Linked DNA regions of Prochlorococcus marinus str. MIT 0918. The protein of the gene in region 1 interacts with the protein of each later gene in a pairwise test. Links are inferred from orthologs where the notes say so. Each region holds a gene or a part of one and is shown on either strand. Other genes may lie near its edges.

Region 1 (12,263 bases):
AATGAAAAAAGATAATTAGTAGCTTGTTTAACTTCTTTAATAACTGGTTCAGGAGCTCCAAAAGGAATGTTGAGATTGCCAAAATCTGTAAATTTAATATCACTTAGATCTTGATTTAATTGTGGACAAAAAGATTCAATTCCATTGCTTACTTCTTTAATTTTAGAGGGGCCAAATCTTGCTCCAGATCTAAATGAAGTTGTGCCATCATATGGAACACCATAAATACCAACTTTGCAATTATTATGATCTCTTTGTGAACACATAAAAATTGCTCCTTCATTATCAAAACCATGATTAGTAATTATTTCTTTCATGTTTTTAATTCTCTTTCTATTTGTGCAGGTATAGCTTCAAATGACCCTTTTTGCCAACGAGGACTCCAGATATTGCATTTACTCACTATTTGACTTGATCTTTCAGGAATAGGATGTAGATATCTTTGTGATTTTTTGGAAGCAAATGTCCAACTCCAGTAGCCGCTCGGATATAAAGGCATATTTCCATATAAAGGATCTGCATATTTAAATATACTTCTAATTAGTTTCACTGCATTAATATGAATTTCCTGAAAAGATTCTGGAGATTCTGTTTGAGCTGAAAACACACCATTAGTCCTTAAAATTCTATGGCAATTTCTAAAAAAAATTTGATTGAATAAACCTTTAGCTGCTCCTTTAGGATCAGAGCTATCAATTATTATCACATCATAATAGTCTTCTTTTGTATTTTTTACCCATTTAATACCATCTCCAATAATTACATTTAGCCTACTATCTTCCCAACATCCACCTCCTATACATGGTAGATATTTTTTGCTTAATTGAATTACCTTTTGATCAATTTCAACCATATCAATCTGTTTCAACTCATTGTATTTAAGACATTCTTTTGCTGTCCCACCATCACCACCGCCAATTATCAAAATTTTTTCAATTTTTTCAGCACTAGTTAATGCTGGATGCACAATAGCTTCGTGATATTCTTTTTCTTGATTCTCCGCACACATCCAGCAATGATCTAGAAGTAATGCTTTGCCATATCTGTCACTGTCAAATATTGTAATTTTTTGATATTCACTTTCTTCTTCTAATATTTTTTTCCCTCTTAAACCAAAACGAGTAGATTCATGATATTCATCTACCCAAATTTTATTGAGTTTATTAATACCACTTGTTTTTGAAAGGTTCATTTTTTTGGAGCTAATTATGATCTTTTTTAATCTTTTCCATTCCCAACTCTGATTCTATTAATCCTAAACCTTGTATCATCTTTTTATTAGTTGTATCTAAGCTGTCTTCTATATCTATACCATAATCAATACCTATGTTGATTAGTTTAAATAGTAACCGGCCAATTTTTATTTGTGAGTCAATTTTATTTCCTTTTGCTAATTTTCTTTCAAAGACATCAAATTCTTTTACTAAGGTATCATTAACAGAATTATCATTTAAAAATTTTTTTTGAATTTTTTTTGAAATATATATTGCACCATTAAACGCAGATTGTATTCTTAATTTATTTTTTATATAATCAGCAAATGGATGGTTTGTTTCATTATAGCTTTTTTCAGATTGTTTGATTTCGTCCCAAGTTTTTTTCATCTTAATAGATTTACTTTTAGCATTAAAAATTTGTGGATGACGCCTCATCATTTTTTTTTGGGCTGCTCTAGCAATATCGTCAAAAGAAAACCTTTGCTCTTCCTTAGCAATTTGTGCATGCATAACCACTTGAAGTAACAGGTCCCCTAATTCATCACAGATTTCCTGATCTGTACCATTTTTAATTGCATCAGCTACTTCATGCGCTTCTTCAATGGCATATGGAATTAAGGTTCTGTGATTTTGTTTGATATCCCATGGACAACCATGGATTGGGTCGCGAAGTTTTGAGACAACTTCTATTAGGGCTTCAATTGGGTTTTGTGAAGTAGTTTGCATTAACTTCCATTCTTACTTCTAGTGTTAGCAACAATATGCAGACAAAAGTACAATTTTTAAATCTGTGTATGTTTCTCATATTTGTTGCTCGATGCCACTTTTTATAAAGACTGGGGTATCCCTAGGTTGCCTTGATAAGGCAGAATTAAATCATGGGCGATTAGCTCAGCGGTAGAGCGCCTGCCTTACAAGCAGGATGTCCCTGGTTCGAACCCTGGATCGCCCATTATTGAAAAAGTTGTTTAATTTAAAAGGCTTTCCTATTGAGTCTTTTATTAGAACTAGCATTTTATGTGATTGGCCTGTATTTTTTGAGGGACTTTAGTAACCAAGTTAGGTCATTTCTTTCAAAATAATTGTGGTTAATAATGGATATATTTATATAAAAATGTGGAAGACAATAAGGATATTTTCTAGCAAGAAGTTATACTTTGAAGTCTTTATAGGCCTTGTTTTATAAGTAGAGTTTTGTTTTATGATCCCTGTCAATGGAGTGAAAGAGTCAATGTGAATAATGGCTTTTGGTTCAATTTAAATTTCAAGGATTAACCAATCAATCAATTAGATTCATGTATTAAATTTTTTGAGAATTAAGTTTGAATAAATTCAGATAATTTAACTATGTTCCATCAATTCGTTTTTAGTGATCTTTTAATCCTCATCAGGGTATAGCAATGAAGCTAATTCTTCAGAATCTACGTCATATACCCTTGCTAAACTTGTTTCAATGGCATTCGTCACGTCACCAGATAAAAATCTCATTGCATTGACAGCATCATCAACTATTTCTTCTGTTAACAGCTTCTCCTCATTTGTTAGTTTTTCATCATTAATCACAGCTATTACCCAGCTTTGATAAGCGTAGATTAAATCAGAAAATTCCAATTCAGGGTCGTTTAGATCCATGGTACATAATCCTATTAGTGCCCTGCGAAGGCAGTAAGTCTAATTTTATTAGAAAACGAAATTGTTGTTATGAAAAAGACAAATGAAACCCAAATTCAAGCAAAAATGTTTGATTTTGCTTTATCTGAATTAGTTAGACGTCAAAGGAATAGCTTTGCTCCTCTTTGGACGCTTGATAGTTGGGTGAAGTTTTTAATATGGCTTTCTTTGAATTGTGGGATGTCTGGAGAGAGAGAAAGCTTGGCAACGTTTGCCGAAGCTTTGGGCTCTGCTGTAACTATAAGGATGAGAAAAAATTTTTTTGAAAGAAATATTGAAAGCGATTCTTTATATCTCCTAGCAGATCCTTCTGATGAAAAGGTTTTCGTGATGCCTTTAGGCGAAAATGCTTCACTTACTCATGAAAGTTGCATTAAAGCATTTGAGCATGTTGGTTTGACTGAAAGAGTGATTACAGATGTTAGTAAATGGGAATCTTTTGATCAATTAATTGCTATTCCATGGAAGTCTTCAGAAACTGGCTGTTGATTTTTTACAAAAACAAAGAATTTCATTAGTGTTTTCTTATAAGGTTTGAATTGTCTTTGTGGAAGAGCAAACAACCTCAAAAGATATAGGAAATGCACTAGATGTATTACCTAAGACTTATGACCCGTTTGGAACCGAGCGGCGCTGGCAAAATATATGGGAGGAAGCAGGTGCTTTTCATCCAGATCCTAATGGCAAAGGAGAGCCTTTTTCCATTGTCATTCCCCCTCCAAATGTTACTGGAAGCTTGCATATGGGGCATGCTTTTAATACAGCTTTAATAGATACGATTGTTAGGTTTCAGCGTTTAAAAGGAAAAAATGTACTTTGTTTGCCAGGTACTGACCATGCTTCGATTGCTGTTCAAACAATTTTAGAAAAACAATTAAAAGAGGAAGGGGTGAATAAAGATGATCTTGGCCGGGAAGCTTTTTTAGAGCGTGCCTGGAAATGGAAGGCTCAAAGTGGGGGTAGGATTGTTCAACAATTGCGTCGTTTGGGTTACTCAGTTGATTGGCAAAGAGAAAGATTCACGATGGATGAAGGCTTAAGCAAGGCGGTTTCAGAAGCTTTTGTTCGACTATATAGGCAAGGTTTAATTTATCGAGGAGAATATCTTGTTAATTGGTGTCCAGCTTCTGGCTCAGCAGTCAGTGATTTGGAGGTTGAGATGAGAGAAGTGGAAGGTAGTTTGTGGTATTTTCGATATCCATTAACTAAAGCTTCTTCCAAGACAGGAATTAAATATCTCGAAGTTGCTACAACACGACCTGAGACGATGATGGGTGATGTTGCTGTCGCAGTTAACCCTGGAGATCAACGTTATTCAGATTTGATTGGGCAAACATTGCTTTTGCCATTAGTAGGGCGTGAGATACCTGTGATAGCTGATGATCATGTTGATAAAGATTTTGGAACCGGCTGCGTGAAGGTAACTCCTGCTCATGATCCTAACGACTTTGCAATTGGTCAGAGACATAATTTGCCTCAGATTACGGTCATGAATAAGGATGGCACAATGAATTCTGAGGCTGGTTGTTTTGCTGGCTTAAATCGTTTTGATGCTCGCAATGCTGTTGTTGCGGCATTTCACGACCAAGGCTTGTTAGCGAAGGTTGAACCATATCGCCATAGTGTTCCATTTTCTGAGAGAGGAAAAGTCCCTGTTGAACCTTTGCTTTCTACTCAGTGGTTTGTTCGTATGGATTCTATGGCTCAACGCTGTCAGTCTTATTTAAGTAAGGGACAACCTTCTTTTTTTCCTGCTAGATGGGAGAAAGTTTATCAAGATTGGTTAATAGATTTAAGAGACTGGTGTGTTAGTAGACAATTGTGGTGGGGGCATCGTATCCCAGCTTGGTTTGTAATTAGTGAAACAAATAATCAGCTCACTGATGAAACTCCTTATATAGTTGCTATTTCAGAGAAGAATGCTTTATTGGAAGCTCAACGTCTATATGGAGGAGACGTTCTAATTAAGCAGGAAGATGATGTTCTTGATACTTGGTTTTCTAGTGGTTTATGGCCTTTTTCAACTTTAGGGTGGCCTGATGAAAGCCATGCAGATTTCTCTCGTTGGTATCCAACGAATACTCTGGTCACAGGGTTTGACATTATTTTTTTCTGGGTTGCACGAATGACAATGATGGCAGGTGCTTTTACAGAACAGATCCCTTTCTCAGATGTTTATATTCACGGTTTAGTTAGAGATGAACATAACCGCAAGATGAGTAAAAGTGCAGGGAATGGGATTGATCCAATTTTATTAATTGATCGTTATGGAACCGATGCACTTCGCTTTGCCTTGGTTAAGGAGGTTGTTGGAGCAGGACAAGATATTCGCCTTGATTATGATCGAGAATCAGATACTTCTGTAACGGTAGAAGCAGCAAGAAATTTTGCTAATAAGTTATGGAATGCTACAAGATTTGCCTTGATAAACCTTCGTGGCACTACTTTTCAAGAGACATTTGAGGAAATAGATTATTCAAAGTTGCAATTATCTGATCAATGGATTTTGTCTAGGCTTTCTAAGATGATTGATGATACAGCTAAAAGATATGAAACTTATGCTCTTGGGGAAGCTGCAAAAGGTTTATATGAATTTGCTTGGAATGACTTTTGTGATTGGTATCTGGAATTAATCAAGCCTCGCCTTAATGTTTCATCCTCTTTATCTGGAAATGATTTGATTGATCAAAAAAGAGCTCAGACAGTGATGTTTAAGGTTTTAAGGGATCTATTAATTATGATCCATCCTTTAATGCCTCACTTAACTGAGGAGTTATGGCATGGTGTTACTGGTTTTTCAGAGAATAGATTACTTGCATTAGAGTCTTGGCCAGCATTTAATCCAGGTTTCATAGATGAGGAGTTAGAGTCTTCATTTAATGAGTTATTTGCTTCGATTAGAGTGGTTCGGAATTTAAGAGCAGAAGCAGGTTTTAAGCCTTCACAACAAGCCCCAGTACATTTTGTTACTAAAAATAAATATCTTTCAGATTTGTTAAACAAAGCAATTCCTGATATTCAAATATTGACCAAAGCAAATGAAGTTAAGGTTTTTGGTCCTGATCAATTGTCTGGACAATCAACTTCAAAGTCGCTAGCTGGAGTTTCTGGTCAATTAGAAGTTATTTTGCCAATTGAAGGGTTAGTAGATTTATCAGCTTTGAAGAATCGTTTAAAGAAAGATTTGTTTAAGGCAGAAAAAGAAATCTCTACTCTTTCAAGCCGTTTAAATAATTCTAATTTTATTCAGAAGGCTCCTGAAGAAATTGTTTTAGAATGCAAGGCTAAATTATCTGATGCGAATTCCCAAGCCGAATTAGTTCGCCAAAGATTATTAGGTTTAGAATGAATCTCATAGTCTTTATATGTTATATCTAAAAGATTTTTTTGAGTATCAAATTCAATTTTTGTCTACTCCTTTAGGCATTATTGTTTTTATTCTTTTCTATGCAATTTGGGTAAATATTTTGTTGCCAGGCTCTTGGCTTTCTATGTTTGCAGGATTGGTGTATGGTTCATTACTTGGTAGTATATTTGTCTTTATTGGTGCATTTTTAGGAGCAATTACTACCTTTGTTTTAGTTAGAACTTTTCTAAGACATTGGATAAACAAAAGGCTAGATTCCTTTCCTAAATTGCAACTAATCGTGCAATCCATTACTAGTGAAGGATTAAAACTTATTATATTAACTCGTCTTTCTCCAGCTTTTCCTTTTGGTCTTTTAAACCTTGGATATGCTTTGACTAAAGTTAGTTTTAAGGATTTTACAATAGGGTTGGTTGCTATTTTCCCAGGCACATTACTCTATTGTTCTTTGGGATCTTTAGCAGGAGAGATTTCGAAATTTGATTCAATAATTTCTAATAGTTCTCAATTCAATTTTTTAACATTGATAGGTACTTTTTCTACTGCTTTGGCTTTATTTCTTGTGTTAAGGAGTGTTCGTAATTCTAGTCAATCAAGTAGTTAGTTTTCTTCTTTTTGATTTTTTAAAGTTAAATCTTTAATTGTAGCAATTACAATAAACCATAATAATCTCAATTTTGAATTAAAAGTCTTTCTAGAAGCAATTTCTTGGTATTTAGCTCTACCACAATCTGTTTTAATTAAAGTGTAAATGAATGGTTTAGTCATTGGCTACTTGATTTAATATATTGATTAATTCTGTTTCCCCAATAATCTTTATGTTTAGTTCTTTAGCTTTTCTTAATTTGCTTCCAGGTTTTTCCCCTGCAATTAAAAAACTTGTTTTAGAGCTAATAGAAGAAGTAACCTTTCCACCTAAATTTTCTAGAATCCCTTTTATTTCGTTACGATTGAGAACATTAAATGTTCCAGTTATTGTTATTATTTTTCCAGCAACTTCTTGGTTTTTGATAGTTAATTTTTCTTTATAAGTATTTGCAAGTGTAATTCCTGCTTCTTGTAATAATTTAATTAATTCTTGATTATTAGGAGAAGTAAACCATTGTTTTAATGACTCTACAATTTCATTTCCTATGCCATAGATATTAGAAATACTTTCAGGTGCATTAATTATCTCTTTTTCAAGTTCTGAGACATTTGGAAAAACGTTAGCAATTGCTTTTGCATTAGCTTCTCCAATGTGGAGGATACCTAGAGCAAATAGTTGCTTATGCCATGGTTTTTTTTTCGATTCTTCAATTGCATATAAAAGTTTTTCAGCTGATTTTTCCCCCATGCGCTCGAGCTTTGTAATTGATTGTTTATCTAGGTTATATATACCTGCAATTGATGAAACAAGTTTCTTCTCCACTAGTTGTTCTATCAGTTTTGTTCCCAACCCTTCTATATTCATTCCGTTTTTGCTTACCCAATGACGTAAACCACCACGTAGGATTGCTGGACAAGAATTATTTGTACATTTAGTTGCTGCTTGTGTTTGAGCTTGCAAAAGTTTTTGATTGCATTCTGGACAAATTGTTGGAAGAAATAATTTCGATGCTTTCTGGGGTCTGAGCTCTTTTATGACACGAACGACTTCAGGAATTATTTCTCCCGCCTTTCGGACGACAATAGTATCTCCAGAATGCAAATCAAGTTCTGCAAGTCTATTTGCATTATGTAATGTTGCTCTACTTACAAGTGTTCCTGCAAGAGTGATTGGTTTAAATTTGGCTACAGGCGTTACTGCTCCAGTTCTACCTATTTGAAAAGTTAATTTTGTTAATTGAGTTGGTGACTCTTCTGCTGGGAATTTCAATGCAATTGCCCATCTAGGTGCTTTATTGGTCACACCTAAAGTTTTTTGTTGTTCAAAACTCTCGAGTTTTATGACTATTCCATCAGTTGTATATGGAAGGGTTTGACGACGAATTTCCCATAGGTTACAAAAATCTTTTACTTCTTCGAGGTCTGGGCTTGTTTTTGTATTGGGATTAACTTTAAACCCTGCTTTTTTTAGCCATTGCAATCCTTCTTTTTGTCCTTTGGGTTTTGGATAGTCTTCGTCTGTTGGTTCCCATTCATTAGGAAGATGGATTGTATAGGCAAAAAAATCTAGTTTTCTTGATGCCACTATTTGAGGATCTAATTGTCTAAGAGTGCCTGAGCATGCATTTCTAGGGTTTGCAAAGACTTGTTTTTCTTCTTTTTGACGTAATTGATTTATTTTTTCAAAAATTTCATTGGGCATTAAGGCTTCCCCTCTTACTTCAAGCCAGGGTGGTGGGTTTTTTAGTTGTAAAGATAATGGTATCGAGCCAATTGTTTTCACATTAGATGTGATGTCTTCTCCTTCAAAACCATCTCCTCTAGTAGTTGCTCTTTCTAGAAAACCATTTGAATAACTTAGAGCAAGAGCATTTCCGTCGATTTTGAGTTCGCATATCATCTTGACTTCTTGTTCAAGTGATTTTTTAATTTTTAAATACCAATTCTCTAGCTCATCTAAGTTAAAGGCATTCTCTAGACTTTGTAAGGGAATTCTATGTTTAACACTTTGGAAACCTTTTGATGGCTTCCCTCCTAAACGCTGAGATGGACTGTCTTGTGTTATGAGAGACGGGTCGTGTTTTTCTATTTCCAATAATTCTCGATATAGACGATCAAAGACAGCATCTTCCATTAAGGGAGCATCAAGAACGTAATAAGCATGATTAGCTTTATTTAAGACCTTGCGAAGCTCTAAAACTCTTCTTGAAAAATTCCCTGAAGGTTTTTTCACTGATACTTAAAGCAACTTATGGTTAGCTAGTTGATTTTGCAATTCGATTGATTCGCCAATCTTTGTCTACTTTAATGAATGTAAATTCCAAGGGTAATTGAGAACTTTTATCTTCGGATCTGAGATTTAAAGTCAGTATGACTTGATTGTCTTCAATTCTTGGTCGCCCTGATTTTAAGTTTCTGTATTTGTTTAATTGCAGGCCTCCTAAAAATTTAAGGAAATCTTGACGATTTACGTGTTGTTTATATGTTTTGGTTGTAAGCCTGTATGCAGCATCAATACGCCCCGAAGCGATTTGATTGAAGAATTGTTTTACTAAAGGATTGATTCCTCTTGCTCCTATAACAAGCTTGATGGCATTGAAGGTCCAGAAGAGAAGCAATGCCCCCCCTCCATAGAGAAGAGTTTTGATGCCGATTGCTTTAACTAGTGCCGCATCCATTGTGAAAAGTGTTTAATTAGAAGATTAGTTTTACTAACTTTAGAGATAAGAGTATTTCACAGTCACTAATTTTTAGACAGAATGTTATGGCTTGGTTAAAGATTTGCCTTATAAGAATTAATGCCACTCATTCCTCTTCTGCCTATATTTCATCGTTTGAACCGTCAATATTTTGATGGCTTGCTGGTTAAAGATTTGAAACCACTTGTTTCAATTAGGTGGAGTGATGGCAGATTACGTAATACAGCTGGGTTTTATCGTCATGGACGTCAAGCGAAAGGACAAAGAGTCTGTGAAATTGTCTTGTCTAGCCCTGTATTAGAAAATCTTCCTCAAAGCGCTGTGGAAAGCACTCTTTGCCACGAGATGATCCATGCTTGGGTAGATCTTGTTTTAAAAGTTTCTGAAGGACATGGACGGAATTTTCAAGCACGAATGAAAGCAATTAATGCTGCTCAGAATGATTTTCAGATAAGTGTCAGGCATCAATTCCCGATGCCTATTAAATTGCCAAAATGGTTGGGCATATGTCCTTCTTGTGGTTTGAGTTCAACTTACAAAAGAAGGACTAAAGGAATAGCTTGTAAGCATTGTTGTGATACTTTGTATGGAGGGAGATGGAATCCAAGCTGTGTACTTGTTTTTCAGCCTTTAAACTTAGAAAATTGATTAAGAACTTGGCTGGGTTTTTAATTCTTGGTCTAACGATTCCTTTACGTCTTTTCCAGAATGATTTTTTTTGGAAAATTCGATAAATTTATTTTATGAATAGAAGTTTTTACTCTAATTCCAGACGTCAGGGCTCTCGAGAATCTTTAGAGCGTCGTATGGATAAATGGATGGAAACAGGTAGACAGTTAGTTGATGGTGTTGCTGGAAATAGACCTGGACAAAGAAAAAAAGAAAACCGTTCCGGTGTTAGTGGTATGAGTCGCTGGGTAGGAAAAAAAATTGATTGGTTTTTTGAAGAAGAAGATAATTGGTATGAACCTATAGACTTAGAATTAGAAAGAGAGGAAAACATTCCTATTAAAAAAAAGCCTTTAACTGCAATATCATTGAGAGTGCCTAAAGCACTTTCACCATCATCCGAAGATGTGGATACATCTTTAGAACAGCCATGGCCTGATGATTCTACGTTTCGCATTGAAAGATGGGAACGTGAGACCTCCTCTGAGCGAAAATTTTCTGATTATCAAGATTCCGATTCCAGTAATACTTCTCAAGAAACAACTCTTCCTAGGCGTCCTTTACCCAGATCTAGTAGAAGAAAATAAATCTCTTTAATTTATTTATGGGCAAAGTTGATTGCGCATAGAGTCTCCCAACCAGTTTTCTAATATAGGATTAAACACCTCTCGTATTACTGTTAATTCTTGTTGATGGCGAAAAAATCTATAGTGTCTACTCCAAAAAGGACCTGTTTTTTTAAATCTATTTTCTAACCATTTAGCTTTAACTAAAGCTAGTCCATCAACTTCACGAAATAATTCAGATCGTCCTTGGGTAAGGCTTTGCCAAATTGGCTGGTCTTTGTTTTTTAGATGATGTTCTGCTTCTTGTTTATTCCACCAGCTTTCTGCCCATGCAAGAGTTTGATCTCCACATTGGAGCCAAACTTGTCTCTTTAAAAGAGGAGGGAAAAGCTCATTCACTTCCTTAGGTATTGACTTATTTGTTAACCATTCTGCTTCCATTCCAATTAATTCTATTTGAACTTCATGCCCTGTGAGTAGCGTCAGATGGCGAGTAGGACTGCCATCCCCTAATAGCATTAATTGCCATGCTCCAGATAGTTGTATTGAAAGGTTGCCAGATAATACGGATGCTGTTTTGGCTTCCCAAATTGCTTGAGGCGATGGATAAAGATTGGTGCTCAGAAATTAACTCCTGTTTTGGAAAGAAACTTTCGTCGCTGAGTTATTGATGTGTTTTTTATTAATTACTTTATTTATGCTTTTTCGATTGTGTATTTTTAACCATACGAGTAATGCGGTGAGATCTGCCTTGCTTACACCAGGAATTTTAGCTGCTTCACCTAATGTTTTGGGTCTATTAGCGTTTAATTTTTCTCTTGCTTCTTGGGATAGTGTTTTGATATTTGTATAATTTAACTCTTGAGATAATGTTCTTTTGTTTTGTTTTTTAATTTGATCTATTTGGGCAGCCTGGCGCTCTAAATACCCGCTATATTTAATATCTATTTCCACTCCTTCTTGTACACTTAGCTCTAATTGACTATTTACTAGATTATGTCTAATGAGATTAGACATATGCATTCCTGGTCGTCGAAGTAGATTGGCTAAAGTTATAGATCCTTTAATTGGAGCACCACTTTCTTCGGCTAAGATCAATGCGATTGTATTAGTTTCTTTAATCCTATCAGTTTCTAATCGAAGTTTTTCTTTAGCCAAAGCTTCTTGTTTTGCTTTAAATATTTTCCATCTTTTTTCATCAATTAATCCAAGTTGATAACCCAGTGGTGTAAGTCTTCGATCCGCATTATCTCCTCGAAGCATTAATCGATACTCGCTTCTGCTAGTTAGAACTCTATATGGTTCGCGAAGATCTTTAGTCACAAGATCATCAACCATGGTTCCTATATAACTTTCTTCTCTAGAGAAATGGATCGGATGTTTTTGTTCTATATATCGTCCCGCATTGATCCCAGCTACTATGCCTTGAGCTGCAGCTTCTTCATAACCAGTTGTTCCATTAAGTTGTCCAGCGCTAAATAATCCT
Region 2 (16,901 bases), 830 kb from region 1 along the record:
CTTAGCCAAGATGATAATCTCTTAATTGCTATTTTATTATTCCAAGACTTAGCAGAATTTCGTAATAAAATTTCACTAGTAAAATTATGACTTTCAGAATTGGCTAAATTTAGCAACATGTAAATAGGGGCAGAATTTATCACATATATAATATCTCTATTATAATTAGTATTAAATAAATTTAGGTCTAAATATTTAATAGGAATTTCAATATTACTAGTAGATAAATAAGAAGCTAGGATATTAGAAAATCGATTAATAGGATTCTGAACTGAATTAGTATTAGAATTACTTGTAAGGGCTAATTTAGTTATTGGAGCTCCATAGGATTCTAACTTGTCATTCTTATGCCAGTATTCAGGCCACCAATATTCCTTTTTTATCTCATAGAGTAAGATTTTATTATTTTTTTTGTATAAAAATTTATTATTAATAATAGAATCTGAAATTTCTTTTACATGATTTATATTTAAATCTGGATCTCCTTGTCCTAATACTTCGTAATTTCCAGAAGAATTTTTATATACCTTTGTAGATAAAGTAGAGTTCGGACCTAATTTTGAAAGTGCATATGCTGTTGAAAATAATTTAGTATTCGATGCTGGGATTAATTGTTTATTACTATTAATATCTACAATTATATCTGAATTATCCTTAATTAAGGTAATGCCCCATGAATTTTCATATGGATATATAATACTTCTAATTTTATTATCAAGTGGTATACAGATATTTTTATTAAAATCACTTGTTTTTAAGACATACTTAGTATATTCATTATATATAAAGTCAGGTATTAGATTTTTAAAATTAAAATTATTCTTATTTAAGGAGAAGGAAAAAATACCTGTAAATATACTTAATAAAATTAATCTCTTTCTCATAAACCTATTAATCAACATTTTAATCAGACAAGGCTATTGTTATAGATTCTTTATCAGGTCTTGATGTAAATGATTCCTTAAACCTAAATCCATCTCTAGAATAAGAGTATAATAACCAATCATTGTCATACTTTTTATAAAGTGCTCCTGTATTGAATGGTTCTAACCAATAAAGTTTATACCAGGACTTAATAAAGTTTATTCTTCGTTCTCTTCCTACATAACCTACTCCAATAGCTGTCTCTTCTAGTTTGCCATTTATCATAATACTAGGGACATGTATAGAGTTAATTAATTTCTCATAATCATCATATTCATATGGCTGAGGTGATACAGATATAACTAAATTATAATTTATAGTAGATATATTATCTGATAATTCTTTATATGAATAAATGATTGATGATAGTTCGGGATAATCTCGTTTAGCTAGCGCTGTGTTTCCTGAATCAGAAAAGATAACAATAGGACTATAATTACTATTAAAAAGACTTTTATATAGTCTAAATGTAATGGGCATCAATTTTAAACCTTGAAAACCAAGAAATATTGAAAATCTATTATTATTAGCATCTTTTAATGCAGATAATAATGAGAATAAAATTTCCTCTTCACAAAGTTGTAAGTCAGATGGAAGGTTAATTTTATTAGTACTCATAAATCCATATTAAATAACTTTGTTATTGTAGAGTCTATAATATTAGCCACCTGAATTGTATCTAGGTTTAAATTCCATGAACCAAGACTTATTCTAATTGATGAACCTAACAGTTTATCCTCTATTCCAATTGCTTTTAAAACATAGCTTTTCTTATTATTGTATGAGGAACAAGCTGTCCCACTACTAATATATATACCTTTATTTGAAAGTTCTAAAACTAGTTTATTTGCTGATAGTACCTTATTATTTCTTGGAAGTATGATCAATGATATATGATTTGGAAGACGATTTATATTATCGCCAGTAAATACAATACCTTCAATTTTATTTATTCTTTCCCTTAATTGTGTGGTCTTCTTTGAAATATCACTGGATTCAAATATAAAATCACCAGAATTTATAGAGGAACATTTATTAATTTGATGTAACGCAATTGACATCCCATAAACTAATGATACAGATTGTGTTCCAGAACGTAAACCTGACTCTTGACCTCCTCCCCCAAGTATTGGAGTAAAGGACTTTATATTCTTATTATCTATTATTAATAACCCTATTCCCTTTGGACCTCTAAATTTATGAGCTGACGCAGATAAACTGTTAATATTCAAATCATTAAAATTAAATATTCCTTGTGAAATCACCTGAGTAGCATCTGTATGGATATAAATATTTCTTTTCTTACATTCAGAAGCTATTGAAAAAATAGGTTGAATAGTCCCTATTTCACTCTGACCCAATATTAAAGAAACAATTTTTGTTGGGTAATCTAGCATTTCCTCCATATATGACAAATCTATACGACCATTTCTATTTACAGGCCAGTAAAGCAATTGCCATCCTTCATTCTTTAACTGTTCAGCTGCATATTTGACGGCAGGATGTTCTACAGAACTAATTACAATGCGTCCTGGTTTTATAGACCTTGCCTTTCCTATTAAAGCAAGATGAATAGATTCAGTAGCATTTGATGTGAAAATTATTTGCTCTGCTGAAACATTAAATAGTTGGCCAATCTTAAATCTACTTTGTTCTAAAATCTCAGCTGCCTTAATTCCTTCTAAATGTATACTAGAAGCATTACCCCAATATATTCTTTCAGTTTTACTAATCTCCTCTATTACTGATGGGTGAGGTGGAGATGTTGAACAAGCATCTAAATAATTCGTATTATTTGTTTCTACAAGCATATATATCTAAATTTCTATTGAACCTGAGAAAACATATTTAGCTGGTCCACTCATATATATATCTCCACTTTTATTTGGCCATTCTATAAATAAAGTACCTCCGGGCAAAATAATGTTAGCTTTTTCATTACATAATTGTAATGTTGCTGAAACAGCTAATGATGCACATGCTCCGGTACCACAAGCAAGTGTAGGACCACAACCTCTTTCCCATACTAATAATTCAAGTGTTTCTCTATTAACTATTTTTACAAAATGAACATTTGTCTTTTCAGGAAAATATGAACTATTCTCTAATACTGGCCCTAATTTTTCAAAGCGTATAGAATCAAAATCATCTATAAAAGTAACTAAATGTGGGTTACCCATGCCAGCAGCATAAATCTGTAAACTTGTATTTTCTATATTAATAATACCTGTAGGAAGATTATCCTTACCCGTAGCTAAAGTTGTAGGTATATTATTAGGGGTAAAAGTTGGTTCACCCATATTTACTTTAATATCTCCATTAGTTTGAAATCTTGCATTTAATAATCCAGCAAGGGTTTCAATATTAAATTCAGTTTGGTTATGTAAATTATTAGTATCAATAATATATTTAACTAGGCATCTAATACCATTCCCACACATTTCAGCTAAGGATCCATCGGAGTTATAAATAATCATCTTAGATATTCCATTATGATCTGGTTTGGCATTAATAATAATTCCATCAGCTCCAACACCATAATGTCTATCACATAAGCTTTTAATTAAATCTCTTTTAATACTAAATAGTTTATTAGCTTCTGGAGATTTAAATCCATCAATAATTATAAAATCATTACCTGTACCTTCATATTTCTTAAATTTTATGGGTGTCATAGAATTAAAATAATTAAATGAAAATAAGTATTATTATATTTTATTATGGGTGCAACTATTAATAAATGTCTTGTAAAATAAGAATAAAGCAATCTTTTATTTCATTACAGAGCATAAGTGATCGCAGAATCCTCAAACAAACCTTTATCTAAAGGAATCTCTAATACATACAACCATGCTGATTTAGAAAAAAAATGGCAACAAAAATGGATTGAAAGTTCCTTATATAAGACTAGGCAACCCCAAAAGGATCAAAAAACCTTTTATGCATTATCAATGTTTCCATATCCATCTGGAAATCTTCATATGGGACATGTAAGAAATTATGTAATCACAGATGTCTTGGCAAGAATGCATCGCATGAAAGGTGAAGCAGTTCTTCACCCTATGGGCTGGGATGCATTTGGATTACCAGCCGAGAATGCAGCTATAGATAGAGGGATTGATCCAGATATATGGACTAAAAAAAATATATCTCAGATGAAAACCCAACTAAATAGTCTTGGGTTATCAGTAGATTGGGAGAGAGAAATTACAACATGTGATGAAGAATATTATAAATGGACCCAATATCTATTCCTTGAATTATTTGATGCTGGATTAGCCTACCAAAAATCAGCGACTGTTAATTGGGACCCTATTGACAAGACTGTATTAGCTAATGAACAAGTTGATATAAATGGAAAATCGTGGCGATCAGGTGCAATTGTTCAAAAAAAAGAGTTAAAGCAATGGTTCTTAAAAATAACAGATTATGCCGAAGAATTACTTAAAGGCTTAAATAAGCTAAGTGGTTGGCCAGATAATGTAAAAACTATGCAAGAGAACTGGATAGGTAAGTCTCAAGGAGTAGAGGTTAAATTTAAAGTTAAAAATAGTCCTAATCTATTGATAAATGTATTTACAACTAGAATAGATACAATATATGGTGTAAATTATCTGGTTTTAGCTCCTGATCATCATTTAGTAGATAAATTAATAGCTGATGAAAATAAAGACTCTCTTAAAATTTTTAGAGATAAAGTTAATAGACTTAGTGAACAAGATAGAACATCAGATTCAAAACAGAAGCAAGGGTTGGATTTAGGAGCTAAAGCTATAAATCCTATAAATGGAAAATCAATTCCAATTTGGATCGGAGATTATGTACTTTCTTCATATGCCACAGGAGCTGTTATGGCAGTTCCAGCTCATGATTTAAGAGATTATGAATTTGCTAAAAAATATACATTACCTATAACATATGTAATTAAGGGAAATAGTAGTCTAGTTGATGAGACAAGACCATTTACATCAAAAGGTATATTAATCAATTCTGGAAAATTTAATGGGCTAAAGTCTAAAATAGCTATATCAGAAATAACAAGTGTAGGTATAAATGATGGATGGGCACAGAACAAAGTTAGTTATAAACTTAGAGATTGGTTGATATCACGTCAAAGATATTGGGGATGTCCAATACCAATTATTCATTGTGATAAATGTGGAGTAGTACCAGTTCCAATAAAGGATTTACCTATCAAACTTAATAAAGATAAATCTATTAAAAGTATAACTTGTCCAAAATGTTCATGTAAGGCAAAATTAGAAACAGACACAATGGATACATTCATGTGTTCATCCTGGTATTTTTTACGATATGTAGACGCAACTAATAAAAATGAACCTTTTAATAAAGAGTTAGCAGATAAATGGCTTCCAGTAGATCAATATGTTGGAGGTATTGAACATGCAATATTACATCTCTTATATTCTAGATTTTTTGTAAAAGCTTTAAAAACTAAGAAACTTATTAATGTAAATGAACCATTTAAAAAGTTATTAACGCAAGGAATGGTTCAAGGAATTACATATAAGAATCCATCATCTCAAAAATATATCAAAAATAATGATATAAAAGACCATAAGAATCCATTAGACCCATTAACTGGAGAAAAACTACAAATAGTTTATGAAAAAATGTCAAAATCTAAATATAATGGAGTTGATCCATCTGATGTGATTAACAAATTTGGAAGCGATACAGCAAGGATGTTTATACTTTTCAAAGCCCCTCCAGAAAAGGATTTAGAATGGGACGATTCTGATGTAGAAGGTCAATATAGATTCTTAAATCGTGTATGGAGAATTTTTAATGATCTTCTAAGAGATAGAACTATAGACCTTTCGAATTCATCTCAGAGCATAGTATATACAGATTTAAATAGTAAAGAATCAAATCTACGTAGAATAGTCCACTTATCAATAAAAAACATATCTAATGACCTGGAGGAGAATGCTCAGTTTAATACAGCAATTTCTCAATTAATGATACTTACAAATACACTATATGAAACTGTAGAATATGTCCGAGATTCCCTAATCATAGAATCTTTAGAAGTATTAACATTATTATTAGCACCTTTTGCTCCACATTTATCAGAAGAATTTTGGTTTTTGTTAAAAGGCAATGGAAGTGTCCATGACCAAAAGTGGCCTAAATTTGATTCAAGGGCAATTATAGAAGATAATTATAATTTAGTGATACAAATTAATGGAAAAGTTAGGGGTATGATTAAAGTCAATATAAATGAATCTGATATTCAGCTAAAGGATAAGGTTTTAAATTCTGAGGTAACTAAGAAGTGGATAGGAGCTAAGCCTATAAAGAGATATATATCAGTTAAAGGAAAATTAATAAATATTGTAATTTAATTAGTTCTTTTAATAATTAATGATGAAGGTTCTGACCAATCTCCATTAATCGTGTAAAAATCTTGATTTACAGATATGTGCCTTATTATAAGAAAGACACTCTCACAGGATGAATGATTTAGCTTAGAGACAATGTCATTAATAGAGTATGGTTTTTTATCAGAAAGAATATTCTCTATCTGTAGTTTAAGAGAAATTAAATTAGAAGCCGCTTTTTTACCAGCCTCTACTCCTGGTTGATGGTAGGCGTTAATATCAATTAATTCAGCATATAATCCTACAGATCTTTCAAATAAAGCAATTAAGGCTCCTAAAGAAAATGCATTAAATTTTCTAAGACTAATTGTTATACTTTGTCGACCATTTTCTGAAAGAGCGAGTCTAGTGCCTTGTAAGAACCCAGATAAGTAATCTCCTGGTGATTTATCATTTAATGTAGGAATATCCTTGTTATCTTGTAAAATTTCTATAAATGTAACAAAAAAGTTATCTATACCATCTCTTAATTGCTGAACATATGCATGTTGATCAGTAGAGCCTTTATTTCCATAAACTGATAAGCCTTGATTTACTATATTACCGCTTCTGTCTTCCTGCTTCCCTAAGGATTCCATAATTAATTGTTGAAGGTATTTACTAAAAACTTCCAATCTGTCTTGATATGGAAGTACAACCATATCTCTAAGTCCTTTACCATCCCCAGAGTAATACCAAGCAGAAGCTAATAATGCTGATGGGTTTTGGTAAATATTTTTTTCCCTTGTTATTGAATCCATAGTTGATGCTCCTTTAAGAAAATCATAAATATTTTCATCAATTAAAGCTAAAGGAAGGAGGCCTACAGATCCAGTTATACTTGTTCTTCCACCTACCCAATCAGGCAGATCAAACCTTTTTAGCCATGATTCCGATTTAGCAATTTTGTCTAATAAACTATCTTTCATTGTTATTGCTATTGATCTTTTAGACCATTCAATATTATTTCTCAACAAGAAATGCTTAGCTTGATCCATTGCTATTTGTGGTTCTGGTGTACCTCCAGATTTACTAACTACAACAAATAAAGTTGTTTTAAGATTATTTTTTAATGAAACTAACTTATCATTAATACCATTTGTATCAACATTATCAATAAAAATAAAATTCAAACCTTTAGTTGATTTCTTTAATGCATTTATTATTAAAATAGGACCTAAACCACTACCCCCAATACCTATCCAACAAACATCTGTAAATGGCTTATTATCTTCATTTTTAATTTTACCTGAGAGTATATTTCTTCCAAATTCAGCTATATCTGAAATTCCTTCTGTTACAAGATTAGATATTTCTTTTGTAGGTGCAAGTAAAGAATCTCTTAACCAGTAATGACCAACTTGTCTGTTTTCATCTGCATTTGATATAGCTCCTTTTTCTAATTTATCAATAGCATCAAAAGCTTTGTTAAAAGGTGTTGATAATGATTCTATATTAGATGAAGTGATTTTCATTCTACTAATATCAAGCCACAAGCCCAACTCATCATTAAAATAAAGCAAGTTAGAAAAGCGTTTCCATTGTAGATTGGCATTATCGCTGCTGAAGTCTGGGAAGTTCATATTTGGCAAAAACTCTGTCGTTTATTCTCAACTGCTTATAGTATGAATGATTTAGCAGAAAAATACGAGGAATTATTAAAGAAACAAATTAATTGGACAGTTATCATTATTAACTATATTATTAATTAATCAGTAATGATACTTACTTCTATATGAATAATCTAGAATCTAAAACAATAATTAGCCCAGCCTATAAAAAGCCAATATCCTTTTCTCCTAGGATAAAATTAGCTATAATGGCATCAGGTAAAGGATCAAATTTTAATACTATATTAACAGATATACAGAATGGATACCTTGATGCAGATATAATATGCCTAATAGTTAATAATAAAAACTGTGGGGCTTATAAAATCGCGAAAAAAAATAGTATCCCTATATTATATCTAGACCATAATTGTTATGTTTCAAGACAGGAATTTGATAAAGCAATAATTAATAAGCTTAATAATTTTTACGTAGAAGGAATAGTAATGGTTGGTTGGAATAGAATTGTTACTAATATCTTATTAAATGAATATCAAGGTAGAGTAGTTAATCTCCATCCTTCCCTACTTCCTAGTTTTAAAGGTAATAATGCTATAAAAAAGGCTATAGAAGCTAATGTTTGTATAAGTGGATGTACTGTACATTTAGTAGAAGAAAAGGTAGATTCTGGTGAAATTTTAATTCAATCTGCAGTTCCTATTGATATTGAAGATGATGAAACTTCTCTTTTAAGAAATATTCAAATACAAGAGCATAAAATTATAAGTATTGGAATTTCTCTTGCTGCACAAAAATGGAGAAGAAATATTTAAGGATAGAAATTTGATGTAGGCAATCCTGTATTTATATTTAACCCTGCCATTATATTTAAACATTGAATAGCTTGACCAGCTTGTCCTTTAAGTAAATTATCTATAACAGACATTAAAATAATCCTTCCATTTCGTTTATCTACCTCAACACTTAATAAGGTATTATTAGTATTTTTTACCCATTTTGTCATGGGATAAGTACCAACAGGTAAAATTTTGATTGAAGGGTAATTTCTATATACAGTTTCTAATACTGTCTTACAATCCTCTGCTGTTAAACAAGGATCTCTTAACCTTGCATATACAGTGCAAAGCATTCCTCTAACCATTGGAACCAAATGAGGAGTAAATTGAATTTGAATTGAGTTACCAGTTATATGATTTAATTCTTGTTCTATTTCTGAAGTATGACGATGTCCAATAACACCATATGGTGATATTGATTCTGAACACTCAGATAACAATAGATGCTGTTTAGGGTCTCTACCTCCGCCAGATGTACCTGTCTTAGCATCTATAATTATGCCATCATTTTCTATTAATCCTTGTTTGAGAAAAGGTATTAAAGGTAATAAACTTGCTGTTGGAAAACATCCTGGTGAGGCTATAATTTTTGCTTTTGAAATATTTTCATAATTCCATTCTGGTAGTCCATATATAGCATTTTTACATAAGACCTCATCACTCCTAAAATATTTAGTTGATTCTTCTGTATAAACATCTCTCCATTTATCTAATGATCTATATCTATAATCAGCTGAAAGATCTATAACCCTAACATTTTTATTTATCAATTCAGGAACTAACTGAGATGATAATCCATTAGGCAGACTAAGTATAACATAACTGGCTTTATCAGAGATTATATTAGGATCAGGAGATTCAATAATAGGATTATTTTCTAATTGCAAAAATGGATGTAGTTCATTCCATCTTGAATTAGCAGTTTTATTCCCACCAAGAAATGTAATCTCAAAGGATGGATGATGTTTTAGTATTTCAAGAGCTTGAATGCCTCCATAACCTGAAGCTCCTACAACAGCAATATGATTAGATGTATTCTTTAATGAGTTCATACTAAAATAATATAGTTCAAAATTAGAACTTTTTTTAAATTTATGCTAATGATATCTATAACCTGACATTAGCAACGTTTCATCAATTTCAAGAGGTACTAATTGAACAGAAAAGAAGAACTAAATGTTTTATTCGACCCAATAGCAGATGCATTAGCTGCTATAAGAAATGGCGAATGTATTGTCGTAGTCGATGATGAAAGTCGTGAAAATGAAGGGGATCTAATATGTGCAGCCCAATTTGCTACACCACAACAAATAAATTTCATGGCAAAGGAAGGCAGGGGATTGATATGTCTAGCTATGGATGGAGAAAGATTGGATCAATTAGATCTCCCTTTAATGGTTGATAGGAATACAGATTCTAATGAAACAGCATTTACTGTAAGTATTGATGCTGGCCCTGAATATTCGGTGTCAACAGGTATTTCAGCAGAAGATAGAGCAAGAACAATACAGGTAGCAATCAGTCCAAATACAAAACCAAATGATCTAAGAAGGCCTGGCCATATATTTCCCTTAAGAGCAAAAAAGGGAGGTGTTTTAAAAAGAGCTGGTCACACAGAAGCAGCTGTAGATCTGGCCCAATTATCAGGTTTATCTCAAGCAGGGGTTATATGTGAAATTCAAAATGCAGATGGCTCTATGGCCCGTTTGCCTGAATTAAGAAATTATGCAAAGAAATGGCAATTAAAAATAATAAGTATTGCTGATCTTATTAAATACAGATTAGAGAATGAGAGATTTGTTTTTCGTATGGCAACAACCAAATTGCCAAGTATTTTTGGTGATTTTGAAGCTATTGGTTATTCAAATAAGTTAGATGGTACAGAACATATTGCATTAGTAAAAGGAACACTAGGAAAATTTAAAGAGCCTGTTCTAGTAAGAATGCATTCGGAGTGTTTAACTGGTGATGCTTTTGGATCATTAAGATGCGATTGCCGACCTCAATTAGAAGCTGCATTATCACGAGTTACAGAAGAGGGAGAAGGAATAGTCGTATATTTAAGACAAGAAGGTAGAGGAATTGGATTAATTAATAAATTAAAAGCTTATAGTTTGCAAGATGGAGGCCTAGATACAGTTGAAGCTAATGAAAGGCTTGGCTTTCCAGCAGACCTTAGAAATTATGGAGTTGGTGCACAGATACTAACTGACCTAGGTATCCAGAGACTAAGATTATTGACAAATAATCCAAGAAAAATAGCTGGTCTTGGTGGTTATGGACTAAAAGTTGAAAGTAGAGAACCATTAGTTATTTGTCCTGGAGATCATAATGCTGATTATTTATATGTTAAGAGAACAAAGCTAGGTCATTTTATAGATGAGAATTATCAATATGAATCCAATAACTATTATGTAATTTATTGGGATGGTACATCTACAAATAACAATTTATCTGTCCTTAAAAACAACGCAGAAGCAATAGCTAGAGAATATCAATTGAAACTTAGTCCAGAAAACTCACCAAGACTTTTAGCTCTATGGGAAAGGCCAAATTTCGTTTGGAGAGTAGATAATTGCAAAGATATAAACTCAATTTACGATTTATTGTTGTTGATTAGTAACTGGGAAGGTACAAATAGGGTTGGAATATTTAGTTCAAATAACAAACAACAAGCTATACACCCATCTCAAAACTTAGAAAATAACACTTATACTTTAAATGATCTAAAGGATAAGAAAAAAGAGGCGCTTGATTTAATCTCTAAGAAAAAATTACCATATATAATTACCTGGAAATAAATAGAAACCCTAGTCGATTATTGTTAAAGTTTTTATCTCTGTACCATTTTGAATATTAAGAACAGCAGATATATCATCTGTTTTTCCAAATACAGTGTGCACCCCATCTAAATGAGGTTGAGCCTCATGAACTAGGAAGAATTGACTACCTCCTGTATTTTTGCCTGCATGTGCCATAGACAATGAGCCAGGAAGATGTTTGTTCTTATTGATTTCACAATCAATGCTATAGCCAGGTCCTCCTGTCCCTGGTATTCCACTTGAACCTTTTCTACTATTAGGACACCCACCTTGCGCCATAAACCCAGGTATAACACGATGAAATGAAAGACCATTATAAAAACCTTCTTTAGATAGCTTTACAAAATTAGCTACTGTATTAGGTGCTTCTTCATCAAATAACTCTATGTTAATCTGACCTACATCAGTATCCATGATGGCTTTCATTTTTTTTAAAAGTTAAAGTTCAAAGATAATTATATCCTATATTCATTATCTAAATAGAAAATATTTTTAACCCAATATAAAAGAAATTATATGAATATCATGTTCTTATACCTAACTTAGAAAGTGTATTTGGCAAGTGATCATTGTTTTCCTTTAATTCTTTTATTGAATTAACATAGTTCATTCCAGATAATCTCATCAAAATAGAAACTTTAACGGAACCTCTAGATTCCTCTAAGAGTTTTATAGCTGCGTCACGATCAATATTCAATAAATCACATAAAATTCTTATAGATCTATCTAAAAGTTTGTTATTAGTTACAGAAAGGTCTATCATTCTATTCTTATATACTTTACCTAATTTAATCATTACTCCTGAGGAAATAATATTTAGTGCCATCTTTGCTGCTGTTGCTGCTTTCAAGCGTGTAGATCCAGCTATTATTTCTGGACCTGTAATCAATCTTATATCTATATCTGTACTGAAATTAGATTGATCTTTTGTGACTGATGTTATTAATATAGTAAGTGCACCTAATTTTTTGGCATATTCCAAACTGGAAATTACATATGGTGTTGTTCCACCAGCTGTTATTCCTATCAAGCAGTCATTTGAAGTGAATTTACGATCTTTTAGTTCTTTTATTGATATTTCAGTATTATCTTCTGCTTGTTCTGAACTCTTAACTAAGCTTTCATAACCACCTGCAATAATTGCTTGCACCAGATCAGGAGATGTACAAAATGTAGGTGGACATTCACTAGCATCAAGAACAGCAAGCCTACCTGACGTGCCTGCTCCAATATAAAACAATCTTCCTTTATTATTTAATCTATTATAAATCATATCTATGGACTTAACTAGGTTCTTTTTGGAATATTTAATAGCTAATTGAGGTTTCAAATCTTCTTCTATAAATACATCAACCAACTTATCTGTATTATATAAGTGTATATTTTCACTATTATCATTTTGTTGTTCAGTAATAAGATGTCCTCTATCCTTTATCTCGTTAATTTCTCTAGCGTAATCTTCAAATCTATTCATTTACAATAGATTCTCTAATTGATTTCTAATAGTATCTAATTGATTATTATTAAGTTCGTTAACTTGATTACTTCTATCATTTATATGTTCATCTAGTAGATTAAAGTCTAAATTCTTCTCTGGTGGGGCTATTAAAAGTCTATCTTCCTCTGATTTAGGTATAAAACCTTTTTCTACAAAGCGAGATTCATAGCCGGCTTCCTTACAAAAAGAATCTATCTCTGATTCTTCTATTGCTTCAATTGTTGGTTTAGGAAAGTCCTGAGCTTCTAAAAGTCCGCAATACCTTTCAGCATCATCCTTATTTTCAAACATTAGTACAATTGTTTTTCCATTTAATTCAATCGAATGAATACCTTCATTCTTATCACCTATTTCATAAAGCAGGACATGTACAAGCATTTTTATCAACTTAAAGAAAATTGATGAGACTAATTATCATCATATGATAATTCCTGAAGCCTTTTATATAAGGCTAATTCTGAGTCTGTTAGATCAGCTGGTAACACTATAACAACCTCTACAATTTGATCACCTACTAATTCTTCATATTCAAGTCCACGTCCCCTTAATCGTAGTAATCGCCCTGAAGATGACTTGGGAGGAACCTGCAATATAACAGGTCCTTCTAGGGTTGGTATTTCAACTCCACAACCAAATAAAGCATCTTGTGGAAATAATTCCAATCGGTATAAAACTCTTAAGCCATCTATCCTTAATCCATCATCAGTTTCTACTCTTAGTTGAATAAAATGATCCTTCCCTCCTTCTGCAACTCCAGGTAATCTTAATCTCCATCCATCTCCAGCAAAAGAGGGTGTTTGTATTTCAACTAAAGTTCCATTATTTAATTCAATTTGTATTTCAGTTCCATTCAATGATTCATCAGGTGTTAATTCAACTACAGATTCTTGATCCTCTAATTGTTTGATTGGTGGTGGAGAAGTAGGAGATGGTGTAGGCTTATCAAAATCTTGATCTATATCATCTATATAAAATTCCTCTTCTAAAAATTCATCAAAATTATTTAAATTATATTCTTCTACATCTTGTTCATTATTAAAACTAGATTCATTATTAATACTATCTATCTGTATCCCTAATACTTGATTTAGATATTCATTATAAGAAGGAAAACCTTCTGCAAATAATTCAGAGGGAGCATTATTCTGTGACTCCCATAAAGTACGTTTTTTAGGATCTATTAAAACTTTATAAGCCTCATTAATTAATTTAAAACGTTCTTCAGCATTTCTATCGTTAATATTTAAATCTGGATGCCATCTTCTAGCTTCTGATCTAAATGCTGATTTTATTTGAGACAGGTCACTCCCAGGAGATAGACCCAAAATAGACCAATAATCTGGTTTAGCTGTAGAAGTCATTGTCCCAGTCATCTAGATTTCTATTTTTATACCCACGATTTCTAGCTTGATTTTGCGGCTCATAATCCCATGGATCATCATCCCAATAATCATCTGCAAATAATTCATCTTTTAATGATCCAAAAGTATTTTTTATACCTTGAATAGGATTATTATCTGATCTCTTTTCAGCAGAAATTCTTCTATTTAATCCAAATAATGATTCCTGAAGAGAAGAAACAGATATATCTAACTCTGCTAAATCATTATTTTCTAAATAATCTTCTACATCTCTAATTGCTACTTCTACTGCTCTTTGTTGTCTCTCTGCACAATAAGGACCAAATTCAAGAGAAACATCACGTAATCTTCTTTCTGCCTGAGCTACAAGAGTTAGAGCATTATTTTTTTGATCAATAGAAGCTCGTTTTTTGCGATCTGAATCAGCTTTTTGCTTTGCCTCATTTATTAAATTATTTACTTCTTCTTCATTTAGATTAGAACCACCAGTAATGCTTACCGACTGTTTTCTGCCCGTTGTTCTATCAGTAGCACTTACTTGAAGCATTCCATTAGCATCTATATCAAATGCCACTTGTACTTGAGGGACACCTCTAGGAGCAGGAGGAATACCTGATAAACGAAATTTACCAAGCGATTTATTATCTGCTGCGAGTTGCCTTTCACCTTGCCAGACATTTATCTCTACAGAGGATTGATTGGGTTCAGATGTACTAAATACATCAGATTGTCTTACAGGAATTGGTGTATTTCTAGGAATTAAAACTTTCATAAGGCCTCCTACAGTTTCCAATCCCAATGACAAAGGAGTTACATCATTCAGCAAAAGATCTCTTAATTCTCCAGTAATGATTCCTCCTTGAACTGCTGCACCAATAGCTACAACTTCGTCTGGATTGACTGATTGAGATGGTTTTACAGGGACAAATGTTTTAACAAGTTGTTGAACCATAGGGATTCTTGTGCTTCCACCAACTAAAACAACATCGTTAATATCATCAGAGTTCCAACCAGAGTCATTTAGAACATTCTCCACAGGTTTTAACAACCTATCCATTAGATCCCTACATAGTCCTTCAAATGTTTTTCTATCTAGAACAGTTTCTATGTGCAAAGGGCCATTAGAACCAGTTGCAATAAAAGGTAGTGAAATAGGGGTTGAATTCAGACCAGATAATTCTTGTTTGGCCTTTTCAGAAGCCTCAGAAAGGCGTTGAAGAGATTGTCTGTCTCTTCTTAGGTCTATTCCATTCTCTTTTTTAAAATCTTCAGCCAACCAATCAACAATTTTCTGATCAAAATCATTTCCACCTAATTGTGTATCGCCAGAGGTCGCTTTAACATCAAAAACTCCATTAGAAATTCTTAGCAAAGATATATCAAATGTCCCTCCACCTAGATCAAAAACTAAAACTCTAGAAGCTGCTTTCTTATCAAAGCCATATGCCAAAGCTGCCGCTGTTGGTTCATTTAAGATTCTCTCTACTCTTATACCTGCAAGAAGAGCTGCATCTCTAGTAGCTTGTCTCTGAGAATCATTAAAATAAGCAGGTACAGTTATTACAGCAGAATCAATAGTTTCAGATAAATATTTTTCCCCATCATCTATTAACTTTCTAATGATACTTCCAATCAATTCTTCAGGTGCATATTCTCTTTCCGTGATTGGGCATATAACTCTAACGCTTCCTTGGTCATTGGATTTTATTGTATAAGGGACATTTAAGCTGGTTTCTTCTAATTCATCCCAAGCTCTTCCTATAAATCTTTTTAGATTTGAAAAGGTATTTCTAGGGTTAAGTACTAGTTGTCTTCTGGCTTGTTGACCGACCACCAATTCTGAATCCTTTGTATATCCAATTACTGATGGAGTTGTTCTAAGCCCTTCAGCATTTGCAATTACAAGAGGGCGTCCAGCTTCCAAAACTCCGATGACGGAGTTAGTGGTACCTAAATCAATTCCAACAATCCTCCCCATGGCTGTTTTTATTTGCTCCCTACGGTAACGTTCATCGGCTCACTAACCAAGTTTTTTTTACTGATGCACACTTAAGATAAAAGCATTAATAAACTTAAAAAGCAAAGATTGTTAAAATAATATTTAGAAAAAATAACTTGAAAATTTATAAATTAAATTTTTATGCATAATAATAATATACTATTATGCAATTTATTTTAATAGATAGATTAACTAAATATGCATTACAACAAGTTTATCAATATCTAATTAATTACATTTAATTAGAATATATAAAAATTTATTTTGCAAAAGTCTAAATTTCCTTTATATATTAATATATAAAGAGAAAATTAATATATTTATTATTAAAGTTTTCTAAAACGGAGAGGGAGGGATTCGAACCCTCGATAGAGTTGCCCCTATACAGCATTTCCAGTGCTGCGCCTTCGACCGCTCGGCCACCTCTCCATACATTTGAAATGTTCTTCAAATCTAACAGAGGAAGTGCTATAACAAAATAAAGTTTCTATTTTACATAACTTAGA

The links.
Region 2: the proteins of ligA (region 1) and leuS interact in binary tests that used the Escherichia coli proteins (3 or more experiments, as listed by UniProt). The link is inferred for Prochlorococcus marinus str. MIT 0918 from one-to-one orthologs.

Annotation. Positions count from the first base shown.
Region 1 is NZ_CP114780.1:1,192,379-1,204,641, reverse strand. Bases 6,547-9,499 are described here. They hold ligA (NAD-dependent DNA ligase LigA), read right to left. Parts: upstream 9,077-9,499; coding sequence 7,016-9,076; downstream 6,547-7,015. Other genes in these bases: O5636_RS06575 (hypothetical protein), read right to left, coding at 9,099-9,499; O5636_RS06585 (hypothetical protein), read right to left, coding at 6,856-7,023; O5636_RS06590 (TVP38/TMEM64 family protein), read left to right, coding at 6,547-6,859. Also shown: speB (agmatinase), read right to left, coding at 1-317; speE (polyamine aminopropyltransferase), read right to left, coding at 314-1,192; O5636_RS06615 (MazG family protein), read right to left, coding at 1,203-1,943; O5636_RS06605 (hypothetical protein), read right to left, coding at 2,595-2,849; O5636_RS06600 (protein phosphatase), read left to right, coding at 2,919-3,377; O5636_RS06595 (valine--tRNA ligase), read left to right, coding at 3,463-6,237; more of O5636_RS06590, read left to right, coding at 6,296-6,546; more of O5636_RS06575, read right to left, coding at 9,500-9,521; O5636_RS06570 (SprT family zinc-dependent metalloprotease), read left to right, coding at 9,642-10,190; O5636_RS06565 (RNA helicase), read left to right, coding at 10,286-10,798; O5636_RS06560 (chorismate lyase), read right to left, coding at 10,814-11,368; tRNA uridine-5-carboxymethylaminomethyl(34) synthesis enzyme MnmG, read right to left, coding at 11,405-12,263. UniProt on the Escherichia coli protein: DNA ligase that catalyzes the formation of phosphodiester linkages between 5'-phosphoryl and 3'-hydroxyl groups in double-stranded DNA using NAD as a coenzyme and as the energy source for the reaction.
Region 2 is NZ_CP114780.1:360,237-377,137, forward strand. The notes cover bases 3,331-6,506. They hold leuS (leucine--tRNA ligase), read left to right. Parts: upstream 3,331-3,719; coding sequence 3,720-6,293; downstream 6,294-6,506. Other genes in these bases: dapF (diaminopimelate epimerase), read right to left, coding at 3,331-3,599; O5636_RS01955 (glucose-6-phosphate isomerase), read right to left, coding at 6,290-6,506. Also shown: O5636_RS01930 (D-alanyl-D-alanine carboxypeptidase), read right to left, coding at 1-884; O5636_RS01935 (DUF1995 family protein), read right to left, coding at 904-1,542; O5636_RS01940 (cysteine desulfurase family protein), read right to left, coding at 1,539-2,735; more of dapF, read right to left, coding at 2,742-3,330; more of O5636_RS01955, read right to left, coding at 6,507-7,891; purN (phosphoribosylglycinamide formyltransferase), read left to right, coding at 8,044-8,691; argC (N-acetyl-gamma-glutamyl-phosphate reductase), read right to left, coding at 8,688-9,767; ribBA (bifunctional 3,4-dihydroxy-2-butanone-4-phosphate synthase/GTP cyclohydrolase II), read left to right, coding at 9,870-11,516; O5636_RS01975 (peptidylprolyl isomerase), read right to left, coding at 11,526-11,963; murQ (N-acetylmuramic acid 6-phosphate etherase), read right to left, coding at 12,061-13,011; O5636_RS01985 (DUF3110 domain-containing protein), read right to left, coding at 13,012-13,413; O5636_RS01990 (DnaJ domain-containing protein), read right to left, coding at 13,443-14,396; molecular chaperone DnaK, read right to left, coding at 14,380-16,374.